DNA from 2 places in the Pseudomonas allii genome. Region 1 is predicted to be linked to the other one. Evidence: predicted binding sites of a transcription regulator. Region 1 holds the regulator's gene; the other holds the start of a gene.

Region 1 (5,972 bases):
CCCGGACTGGTCACGCAGCTCTGGTTTCCAGTACGGGTTGGGCAGGCAGCGCACATCGAACACCAGGTCGGCGTCGACCGGCATGCCTCGCTTGAACCCAAACGACTCCACGAGGAACGCCGTACCCGGCTCTGGCTGGTTCAGCAGGCGCAGCTTGATAGCATCGCGCAACTGGTACAGGTTGAGGCTGGTGGTGTTTATCTTGAGGTCGGCGAGGTCAATGATCGGCCCCAGCAGCTTGGTTTCGTCTTCGATGGCTTCGGCCAGAGAGCGATGGGGGCTGCTTAGGGGGTGGCGCCGGCGGGTCTCGGAGAAGCGTTTGAGCAGGGTCTCTTCGTCGGCGTCCAGGTACAGCACGTCGCAATGAATGTGCTTGCCCCGCACTTCCTCAAGCAATTGCGGGAATCGCTCAAGGTGGCTGGGCAGGTTACGGGCATCAATCGAAACGGCGACCAGCGGTTGGGCCAGTTCGGTATGGATCAAGGCGCGTTCCGCCAACTCCGGCAGCAGGCCGGCGGGCAGGTTGTCGATGCAATAGAAACCGTTGTCCTCAAGAACGTTGAGGGCGGTGCTTTTACCCGAGCCGGAGCGGCCGCTGACGATGATCAAGCGCATGGTTACTGCCCGTTCTGTTCATCCAGGACAACCTGGTACAGCGCCTGATTGCTGCTGGCGCTGCGCAGTTTGTCGCGTACTTCCTTGCGGTCGAGCATGCTGGCGATCTGCCGGAGCAGTTCCAGGTGCGCATCGGTGGCGGCTTGCGGGACCAGCAGAACGAACAGCAGATCAACCGGGGCGCCGTCGATGGCGTCGAAATCGATGGGGGCTTCCAAGTGCAGCAGGGCGCTGACAGGTGTTTCGCAGCCTTTGAGGCGGCAGTGAGGAATGGCGATGCCGTTGCCAAAACCGGTGGAACCGAGTTTTTCACGGGCAATCAGCGCATCGAAGACATCCTGCATCTCCAGATCCGGCACTTCGCGCGCGATCAGGTTGGCAATTTGTTCGAGGGCTTTCTTCTTGCTGCCACCCGGCACGTTCACGAGGGAACGGCCGGGGGTCAGGATGGTTTCAAGTCGGATCATGGGGGGAGAGTTAACGACCTGTACCTTGCATCAGGTGCAGATTCTTTTCCTTATGCTTTATGAGTTGGCGGTCCAGCTTGTCGTAGAGCGAGTCGATCGCCGCGTACATGTCTTCATGTTCCGCATTGGCGACGAGCTTGGCATTCGGTACGTGCAGGGTGGCCTCGATTTTCTGCTTGAGCTTATCGACCTCCATGATGACCTGCACGTTGGTGATCTTGTCAAAATGCCCCGCAAGCTTGTTCAACTTGCTTTCGGTGTACTCACGCAGGGGCTTGGTCACTTCCAGTTGGTGTCCACTGATGTTGACTTGCATACAGCTTCTCCTTCGTTGCCAGTGCATAAAGCGGCAGGCAAAGGCGCCTGCCACTGGAACGCTGTGGCCCGCCCGTCACATCAAACGCTTACGCTCGCTGGAAGGCGCGATCCCAAGGGACTCGCGGTACTTGGCGACGGTTCGACGGGCGACCTGAATGCCTTGTGCCTCCAGTAAACCAGCGATCTTACTGTCACTCAATGGCTTTTTCTGATTTTCCGCCGCAACCAGTTTTTTGATGATCGCGCGGATCGCCGTGGACGAGCATTCGCCGCCTTCGGAGGTGCTTACGTGGCTGGAGAAAAAGTATTTCAGTTCATAAATACCCCGTGGGGTATGCATGAATTTCTGCGTGGTCACGCGTGAAATAGTCGATTCATGCATGCCCACCGCTTCGGCGATGTCATGCAGTACCAGCGGTTTCATCGCCTCGTCGCCGTATTCCAGGAAGCCGCGCTGGTGCTCGACGATCTGGGTGGCGACTTTCATCAGGGTTTCGTTGCGGCTTTGCAGGCTCTTGATGAACCAGCGGGCTTCCTGCAACTGGTTGCGCATGAAGGTGTTATCGGCGCTGGTGTCGGCGCGGCGGACGAAACCGGCGTATTGTGGGTTGACCCGCAGGCGTGGCACCGACTCCTGGTTCAACTCCACCAGCCAACGCTCGTTATCCTTGCGCACGATCACGTCGGGGACGACGTATTCGGCTTCGCTGGACTCGATTTGCGAGCCGGGGCGCGGGTTAAGGCTCTGTACCAACTCGATGACCTGGCGCAGGTCGTCTTCCTTGAGCTTCATGCGGCGCATCAACTGGCTGTAGTCGCGGCTGCCCAGCAGGTCGATGTAGTCGGTGACCAGGCGCTGGGCCTCGGAGAGCCATGGGGTCTTGGCCGGCAACTGGCGCAGTTGCAGCAGCAGGCATTCGCTGAGGGTGCGCGCGCCGATACCGGCAGGCTCGAACTGCTGGATGCGGTGCAGGACGGCTTCGATCTCGTCCAGTTCGATATCCAGTTCGGGGTCGAAGGCTTCAAGAATTTCTTCAAGCGTCTCGTCTAGATAACCCTGATTGTTGATGCAGTCGATCAGGGTTACGGCGATCAGGCGATCGGTATCCGACATCGGTGCCAGGTTCAGTTGCCACAGCAGATGGCTCTGCAGGCTCTCGCCGGCGGAGGTGCGGGTGGTGAAATCCCACTCGTCATCGTCATTGCTGGGCAGGCTGCTGGCGCTGGTCTGGTAGACATCTTCCCAGGCGGTGTCGACCGGAAGCTCGTTGGGAATGCGTTCGTTCCATTCGCCTTCCTCAAGGTTATCCACCGTGGGGGCGGTTTCCTGGTAGGAGGGTTCCTGCACGTCGGAATTGGGTTTTTGCTCGATGTTATCGGCCAGCGGGTCTGCATTATCGAAGTCGTCGCCTTCTTCCTGGCGTTCGAGCATCGGATTGGACTCCAGGGCCTCCTGGATTTCCTGTTGCAGGTCCAGGGTCGACAATTGGAGCAGGCGGATGGCCTGTTGCAGCTGCGGTGTCATCGTCAGCTGCTGGCCCATTCTCAGGACTAGCGATGGTTTCATGGCAGGGGCTTAACACCTTATTCGCCGGCGCAATGCGCCATCCACGACAGGGCGCGTGAGCGCCAAACATAAGCAAATTATATGCCTGATGTCGGGTGCTTTGCCTAGAGCGCGGTAACAATAAAAATCCGGAGGTTTTCATTGACTCCCGCGCACCTTGGCGAACGCCGTGACACCACGGTGTTTACAGGCGGAACTCGTGACCCAGGTACACTTCCTTGACCAGTTCATTGGCCAGGATGGTAGCGGAATCACCTTCGGCAATCAGTTGGCCGTCATTGACGATATAGGCGGTTTCGCAGATATCGAGCGTCTCACGGACGTTGTGGTCGGTGATCAGCACGCCAATGCCCTTGGCCTTGAGGTGATGGATGATCTGCTTGATGTCGCCGACCGAGATCGGGTCGACGCCGGCAAACGGTTCGTCCAGCAGGATGAACTTGGGGGCAGTGGCCAGGGCGCGGGCGATTTCCACACGGCGACGCTCACCACCGGACAGACTCATGCCGAGGTTGTCGCGGATATGGTTGATATGGAACTCCTGCAACAGGCTTTCCAGCTCCTTGCGACGGCCGTCACGGTCGAGTTCCTTGCGGGTCTCGAGGATCGCCATGATGTTGTCCGACACCGACAGTTTGCGGAAGATCGACGCTTCCTGCGGGAGATAGCCGATACCGGCCCGTGCGCGGCCGTGCATTGGCTGGTGGCTCACGTCCAGGTCATCGATCAGGACACGGCCCTGATCCGCCTGGACCAGGCCGACGATCATGTAGAAGCAAGTGGTCTTGCCGGCGCCGTTGGGGCCGAGCAAGCCGACGATCTGGCCGCTGTCGATCGACAGGCTGACGTCGCGCACGACCTGACGGCTTTTATAGGCCTTGGCCAGATGCTGGGCTTTCAGGGTTGCCATTACTCGGCCTTCTTCTTCGGCTGGATAACCATGTCGATGCGTGGACGAGGCGCGGTGACCTTGTTGCCATTGGCACGACCGGCATTAGCGATCTGTTTCACGGTGTCATAGGTGATCTTCTCACCTTCCGTGGAGTTGCCATCGGGGCTGAGCACCTTGGCCTGGTCGATCAGTACAATGCGGTTCTGCTGGGCGTGGTACTGGATGGTCTTGCCGTAGCCCTTCATCGGGCCGGTGTCGGTCGCGGACTGCTTCTGTTCGAAGTAAGCCAGGTTGCCCACCGAGGTCACGACATCGATGTCGCCGGTTTTGGTGCGCGTTAGCGTCACGGTATTACCGGTGATTTTCATCGAGCCCTGCGTGATGATCACGCCGCCTGTGTAGGTTGCGACGCCTTGCTTGTCATCGAGCTGTGCATCGTCAGCCGAGATGTGGATCGGCTGCTGGCTATCGTTCGGCAGAGCCCAGGCGCTCACGCTTCCCAGTGCTGCGCCCAGGCCGAGCAAAATAGGGAGAGTTTTAACGAGCCTCATACTGTCCTCTTACGTTCGATAGCAGGTGTATCCTGCTTTCTTTCAAATACGCTTTCATTCCCTTGCCAGTCGATACACCGCCAGCGCCGTCGATTCTAACGTCTTGCTCGGTCTGCGCATATTGCTTCTGCGGGAATACAGTCATGCGACTGCTGGTAATCACGGTCTCACGGCTTTTATCGTCAGTGCGCGCAATGCGCACCGTGTCGATCAGTTCCACCTCGGTGCCGTCCGGGTTGACCTCGCCACGCTTGCTGGTGACGTGCCATGGGAACTCGGTACCGCGGTAAATGTTCATGTCCGGGTTGGTCAGCAGGGTGACCTCGGTGGCCTTCACATGCTCGACCTTGTCCGAGGTCATTTCGTATTGCACCTTGCCGTCAGGCAGGAACTGCACGCTCTTGGCATTGATGGCGTAATAGTCGATAGCGCCTTCGTCAACCTGCGCAGCAGGCTGGTCGAGAAAGCGCTCCGGGCTGATATTCCAGTAGCCCACCGCCAGGAACAGCGCGGCGATGACTCCGAATAACAGGAAGTTGCGAATCTTTTTGCTCAGCATAAAACGCTCTATAAGTAGGCGGCGTGTGCCGCTTCAAGGCTGCCCTGGGCACGCAGGATCAGCTCGCAGAACTCGCGGGCGGCACCTTCGCCACCGCGGGCGCTGGTGATGCCGTGGGCGTGTTCGCGAACAAACGCCGCCGCATTGGCGACGGCCATGCCCAGGCCTACTCGGCGAATCACCGGCAGGTCTGGCAAGTCATCACCCAAGTAGGCGACCTGCTCATAGCTTAGGTTGAGTTGGCCAAGAAGCTCGTCCAGAACCACCAGTTTATCCTCGCGGCCCTGATACAGGTGAGGAATCCCCAGGTTTTGTGCGCGACGTTCCACAACGGGCGTTTTTCGGCCGCTGATAATTGCCGTTTGCACACCCGCCGCCATCAGCATTTTGATGCCCTGGCCATCCAGCGTGTTGAATGTCTTGAATTCGCTGCCGTCTTCGAGGAAGTACAGGCGGCCGTCGGTCAGCACACCGTCAACGTCGAAAATCGCGAGTTTGATATTTTTGCCGCGTTGCAGCAGGTCGCTGGTCATCTACATCACTCCTGCACGCAGCAAGTCGTGCATGTTCAGGGCGCCAATCGGGCGGTCGTCGCCATCAACCACCACCAGCGCGCCGATCTTGTGGTCTTCCATGATTTTCAAGGCTTCGGCTGCCAGCATCTCTGGGCGTGCGGTCTTGCCGTGAGGTGTCATTACCGCGTCGATGGTGGCGGTGTGGATATCAATCGTGCGGTCCAGGGTGCGGCGCAGGTCGCCGTCGGTGAAGACCCCGGCCAGGCGGCCATCGGCCTCCAGGATCACCGTCATGCCCAGGCCCTTGCGGGTCATTTCCATCAGCGCATCCTTCAACAAGGTGCCGCGCTGGACATGGGGCAACTCCTCGCCGGAGTGCATGACGTTTTCCACTTTCAGCAGCAGGCGGCGGCCAAGGGCGCCACCCGGATGGGAAAACGCGAAGTCTTCAGCGGTAAACCCACGGGCTTCCAGCAATGCTACCGACA
Region 2 (5,972 bases), 1.2 Mb from region 1:
CGGGCCGATACTGCAACGCTTCCGCCAAGTGCGGTCGAGTGATGCTCTCGGTGTGCTCAAGGTCGGCCAGGGTACGCGCCACTTTGAGCAGGCGATGGGCCGCGCGCAGGGAAAGCGTCAGCCGTTCACAGGCGGTTTCCAGCCAGCCTTCATCGGTTTTTGTCAGCTTGCAGTGCTTGCGCAGCCCCGGCAGATCAAGGAACGCATTCGCACAGCCCTGGCGTTGCTGTTGGCGATCGCGGGCCTGGGCGACCCGTGCCGATGCCTCGGCCGTGTTATCGCCCGCCTGCTGGGTTGGATTCAATGCGGTGGTTTCTCGCGCCACAGTGAGGTGCAAGTCAATACGGTCCAGCAAGGGGCCGGAGAGCTTGTTGCGATAGCGCTGAACCTGCTCCGGCGTGCAGCGACAACGCCCGCTGGGTTCGCCCATGTACCCGCAAGGGCAGGGGTTCATGGCGGCTACCAGTTGGAAGCGAGCCGGGAAGCTGACGCGATCGCGGGCGCGGGAGATGACGATGTGGCCCGATTCGAGAGGCTCGCGCAGTACCTCCAGCACCTTGCGGTCGAACTCCGGCAATTCATCGAGGAACAGCACGCCGTGATGGGCCATGGTGATTTCTCCAGGCTGCGGTTTCGACCCGCCGCCCACCAATGCCGGACCTGAGGCAGAGTGGTGCGGCTGGCGAAACGGTCGGTGTGGCCAGTGACTCAGCGGCGCCAGGCTGACGACCGACTGGATCGCCGCCACTTCCAGGGCTTCCTGCTCGCTCAACGGTGGCAACAACCCCGGCAGGCGACTGGCAAGCAGTGTCTTGCCGGTGCCGGGCGGGCCGCTGAACAGCAGGTTATGCGCGCCCGCCGCCGCGATCAGCAGTGCACGCTTGGCGGCGAGCTGGCCCTGTACTTCGCTCAGGTCCGGGTATGGCTTGTTCAGGTACAGCAAGCCGTCGGATTTGTAGGGCTCTATAGGCTGATGCCCATTCAGATGCGCCACCACCTGCAGCAAATGATCCACCGCGATCACCTTCAACCCCGAGGCCAGGCACGCTTCCTCGGCATTCGCCCGAGGCACTATCACGGTGCGCCCGGCCTTGCGCGCCGCCAATGCCGCAGGCAACACGCCTTTCACTGCACGCACCTCGCCGGACAGCGCCAATTCTCCCAGACATTCCACGTCGTCGAGCATCAAGGCTGGCACCTGCACGCTGGCCGCCAGGATGCCCAACGCTATCGCCAAGTCAAAGCGCCCGCCGTCCTTGGGCAGGTCGGCGGGCGCCAGGTTGAGGGTGATGCGGCGGGCAGGGTATTGCAGGGCGGAGTTGAGAATGGCGCTGCGCACGCGGTCCTTGCTTTCCTTGACGGCGGTTTCCGGCAAACCCACCAGGGTGAGGGATGGCAAACCGTTGGCCATGTGCACTTCGACGGTGACGGCAGGGGCTTCGACGCCGATCTGGGCGCGGCTGTGGACGATGGCGAGGGACATGCTCGTTCCTTGAAAAGAGGGCCGCTTCCTGCGGTTTTTCAAGGGTAGACGAGGTGGAGAAGTGCGAGGCGAGGGAGGTTTTACAGAACGTATCCAGAGTCGTTCGCAGCGCTTTATGTGGGAGCTGGCTTGCCTGCGATAGCATCGTCTGCGTGCAACAGATACACCGAGGCGTCTGCATCGCAGGCAAGCCAGCTCCCACACTGACCGCGTTTATTCAGCAGAGGGCGGTGTCATCTTGGCTTCCAGCTCAGCGACTTTGGCCTCCAGGCTCTCCAGCCGCGCACGTGTGCGGGCCAGCACCACCATCTGGCTATCAAACTCTTCCCGACTCACCAGGTCGAGTTTGCTGAAGCCGCTTTGCAGCAGCGCCTTGAACTGGCTTTCGATTTCATTGCGGGGCAGCGGGGTGTCGCCGCTGAACAGGCGAGAGGCGTGGCCGCTCAGGGCGTCGAGGAGGTCTTTGGGCGCGAGCATGGGAAATATTCCGGAAAACTGTTGGCCGGCAGTGTATCACGCAGCGTCTATAGTCTTTTCCGTGGCGGCGAGCGCACGCTTTTCGCGCAGCGGTCTGGGCGGTGGCGCACTGTTTTTGTGCGCATTGCCGCCGTCAAAAAGCCCCGCAGGTGGGCAAAAGTGAGCAAAGGACTGATTTCAGTGATTTTTACGGAGCTGGCAAGGTTTCTGCTTAGACGATCATGACCCATGCACTGATGCAGTCGCTGTGACGAATGCAGTGCGCCGACGGATCAGGGGTACAGGTTTCGTCACCAGTGGTTCGCTGGCGTCGTAACGGCAAATGCCGAGGCGACGACGCGTTACAAAGCCAGGCACTGCGCTTAGACTTGAGACGGGTTTGTTTTCCTGGGGCAAGTCCACCAATTCGGGAGAGAGTTTTCATGAAGCTAGTCACTGCCATCATCAAGCCGTTCAAGTTGGACGATGTACGCGAGTCGTTGTCCGAGATCGGCGTGCAGGGCATTACCGTTACTGAGGTCAAAGGCTTCGGTCGGCAGAAGGGTCACACCGAGCTGTATCGCGGCGCGGAATACGTAGTCGATTTCCTGCCGAAGGTGAAGATTGATGTCGCCATTGACGACAAGGATCTTGACCGGGTTATCGAGGCGATAACCAAGGCCGCCAACACCGGCAAGATCGGTGACGGCAAGATCTTCGTGGTCAATCTGGAACAGGCTATTCGCATCCGTACCGGCGAAACCGATACCGACGCAATCTAAGCCGCCAAACCCCAACGCCCCAGGAGAAAACAATATGACTCTGCGTAAATTCGCAGGGCTCGGAGCCCTGTTGTCCATCGTAATGCCAAGCCTGGCCATGGCGGCAGACGAAGTGGCGGCTCCAGTCCTCAATTCCGGCGACACGGCGTGGATGCTCACATCCACCGCGCTGGTGCTGTTCATGACCATTCCAGGCCTGGCGCTGTTCTACGGCGGCATGGTGCGCTCCAAAAACATTCTTTCCGTGATGATGCAGTGCTTCGCCATCACTGGCCTGATCAGCGTGTTGTGGGTCATCTACGGCTACAGCATCGCGTTCGACACGACCGGTATGGAGCAGGGCGTCGTCAACTTCAACTCCTTCTTCGGCGGCATGGGCAAGGCGTTCCTGGCGGGCGTGACCCCGGCCAGCATCACCGGGCCTGCGGCGTTGTTCCCGGAAGCGGTGTTCATCACCTTCCAGATGACCTTCGCCATCATTACCCCGGCGCTGATCGTCGGTGCGTTCGCCGAGCGCATGAAGTTCTCCGCGATGCTGATCTTCATGGCCATCTGGTTCACCCTCGTCTATGCGCCAATCGCACACATGGTCTGGAGCGGTAATGGTGGCTTGCTGTGGGACTGGGGCGTGCTGGACTTCGCTGGCGGCACCGTGGTGCACATCAACGCCGGTGTGGCTGGCCTGGTGGCGTGCATCGTGCTCGGCAAGCGTAAAGGCTTCCCGACCACCCCGATGGCACCGCACAACCTCGGTTACACCCTGATTGGCGCGGCGATGCTGTGGATCGGCTGGTTCGGCTTTAACGCCGGCTCCGCCGCTGCGGCCAACGGCACTGCCGGCATGGCGATGCTGGTCACCCAGATCGCTACCGCTGCTGCGGCGCTGGGCTGGATGTTCGCCGAGTGGATCACTCACGGTAAGCCAAGCGCACTGGGCATCGCCTCGGGGGTGGTGGCCGGCCTGGTGGCAATCACTCCGGCTGCTGGCACCGTAGGCCCGATGGGCGCCCTGGTGATCGGCCTGGTCGCCGGTGTGATCTGCTTCTTCTGCGCCACCAGCCTCAAGCGCAAGCTGGGCTACGACGATTCCCTGGACGCATTCGGTGTACACGGTATCGGCGGTATCGTCGGTGCGATCCTCACCGGTGTGTTCGCAGCCCCTGCACTGGGCGGCTTCGGCACGGTGACTGACGTGGCTGCACAGGTCTGGATCCAGGCCAAAGGCGTCGGCTTCACGGTGATCTACACCGCTATCGTGACCTTCATCATCCTCAAGGTGCTGGATATGGTCATGGGCCTGCGGGTGACCGAAGAGGAAGAGGCGGTCGGCCTCGACCTGGCGCAACACAACGAACGCGGCTACAACTTGTAAGTACGCGAAAAAAAGATGCCCGGCTTGCCGGGCATTTTTTTGTCTGGTGTTTGTCAGTCGTAACACGCTGTAGCGGTTTTTAAGCGATGTTTGTGATGGGATGCACACGGCACTTTTCCGCATGCCAATGTCTTACAGGCATGTAGGCGTATTCGGCACTTTGTTTTTTCCCTGAGCGCGCTAGAATGCGCGCCGATGGGCGGAGAACTGTATGTGGCAACAGACCCTGATTACCCTGCGGGCCAAGCCCCGGGGCTTTCACCTGGTAACCGATGAGTTGCTGGCCGGCTTGCCTGAATTGAAGGCCTGTCGCGTGGGCTTATTGCATCTGTGGCTGCAGCACACCTCGGCCTCGTTGACCGTCAACGAGAATGCCGACCCGGCGGTACGCCGTGACTTCGAACGTTATTTCAACTCGCTGGTGCCGCAAGGCCTTGCAGGGTTCGAACACAACGACGAAGGTCCGGATGACCTGCCGGCGCACTTCAAGGCCAGTCTCCTGGGCTGCCAGCTGAGTTTGCCGGTGAAGGCCGGCCGCTTGGCGATGGGGACCTGGCAAGGTGTTTATCTGGGCGAGCACCGTGATCATGGCGGTGCTCGTAAAGTCCTTGCCACCCTGCACGGTGACGGGGCATAAGCCACTGGTTATCCAGTGGATGTTGATTTTTTTCCGGCAGCCGTCGACAGAGGGTGAAGCTGGGCTATAACTAATCTGCTTTTCGCAAGTCATGAGGTAGAACATGAGCGACGATGATCTGGAAAACGACGAACTCGAAGTAGGTGACGAAGACGACACCGAAGAAGGTCTTGAAGCGGCGGCGGAAGACGTTGCCGACGACGACGGTGGCGATGATGCACCCGTCCCGGCTGCCAAAGGCAAAGCCAAGGCGGCTGTGTCGGTCGATGAATTGCCGAGCGTTGAAGCCAAGAACAAAGAGCGTGATGCCCTGGCCCGTGCGATGGAAGAGTTCCTCGCTAAAGGCGGCAAAGTGCAGGAAGTCGAGGCTAACGTGGTGGCAGATCCACCGAAGAAGCCGGATAACAAGTACGGCAGCCGACCTATCTGAGGTCAGTCACCTGCTTGTAAGAAAAAACCCGCCGTCGCTGCGGGTTTTTTCATGCCCGGAGGTCACCGGCGATAAAAAATGTGGGAGGGGGCTTGCCCCCGATAGCGGTGTATCAGCCAACGAATATATTGGCTGACCCACTGTCATCGGGGGCAAGCCCCCTCCCACATGTTGAGCTACGGTGTTACTTCCAGCTGCGCAGCAGTTCCGGCAACTCTGTCAGGCTACGAATCTGCGCATCCGGACGCTTGTCTCCCTCCCATGCCTTACCCATCGGGTTAAACCACACCGCCCGTAACCCCGCCTGCTGCGCCCCGGCAATATCATCCCCAGGGTGATCGCCAACATGCACCGCCGCACCAGCGTCCACGCCACCACGTTGCAACGCTTCCTGAAACAACCGCACATCCGGCTTGGCGATGCCGATATCTTCGGCGCGCAGCGCAAAATGGAAGTAGTCCGCCAGGCCAACGCGCTGCACATCCGCATTTCCGTTGGTGATCACACCCAACAGGAAGTGCTGGCGCAGCGCCTGGAGCATAGGTTCGGCTTCGGGAAACGGGGTGAGCTGGTGGCGCGCGTGGATGAATGCTTCGAAGCACACATCTGCCATTTCCGTGGCCTCAGGCTGTGGATAACCAGCCTCTTCAAACGCATGCAGCAACACCCGGTGGCGCAGGATGCTGATGCGGTGTTTCAGCTCAGGATGGCGCTCCAGCACCTGCTGGCGAAGACTGGCGAAGTGCTCCAGCGGCAAATCGCCGACTTTGGCGGCGTTGAGCGCCAGCCATTCGCGCATCGACGCCTCGGCG

Evidence for each region. Region 1 encodes sigma-54, which starts transcription at its own class of promoters, with help from an activator protein. Its sites were predicted from a motif close to ANTGGCATNNANNTTGCTNT; they were not measured.
Region 2: the regulator sigma-54 is predicted to act here: its motif matches at 2,155-2,174, upstream of glnK (P-II family nitrogen regulator).

The regions. Positions count from the first base shown of each region.
Region 1 is NZ_AP039450.1:998,036-1,004,007, forward strand. Features, by position in the region: gene rapZ (RNase adapter RapZ) at 1-615, opposite strand, end outside; gene ptsN (PTS IIA-like nitrogen regulatory protein PtsN) at 618-1,082, opposite strand; gene hpf (ribosome hibernation-promoting factor, HPF/YfiA family) at 1,093-1,398, opposite strand; gene ACZ445_RS04445 (RNA polymerase factor sigma-54) at 1,474-2,967, opposite strand; gene lptB (LPS export ABC transporter ATP-binding protein) at 3,152-3,877, opposite strand; gene lptA (lipopolysaccharide transport periplasmic protein LptA) at 3,877-4,410, opposite strand; gene lptC (LPS export ABC transporter periplasmic protein LptC) at 4,397-4,969, opposite strand; gene ACZ445_RS04465 (KdsC family phosphatase) at 4,978-5,502, opposite strand; gene ACZ445_RS04470 (KpsF/GutQ family sugar-phosphate isomerase) at 5,503-5,972, opposite strand, start outside.
Region 2 is NZ_AP039450.1:6,350,259-6,356,230, reverse strand. Features, by position in the region: gene ACZ445_RS29310 (YifB family Mg chelatase-like AAA ATPase) at 1-1,483, opposite strand, end outside; gene ACZ445_RS29305 (accessory factor UbiK family protein) at 1,697-1,960, opposite strand; gene glnK (P-II family nitrogen regulator) at 2,383-2,721, shown strand; gene ACZ445_RS29295 (ammonium transporter) at 2,756-4,093, shown strand; gene ACZ445_RS29290 (secondary thiamine-phosphate synthase enzyme YjbQ) at 4,305-4,730, shown strand; gene sutA (transcriptional regulator SutA) at 4,834-5,160, shown strand; gene ACZ445_RS29280 (HAD family hydrolase) at 5,345-5,972, opposite strand, start outside.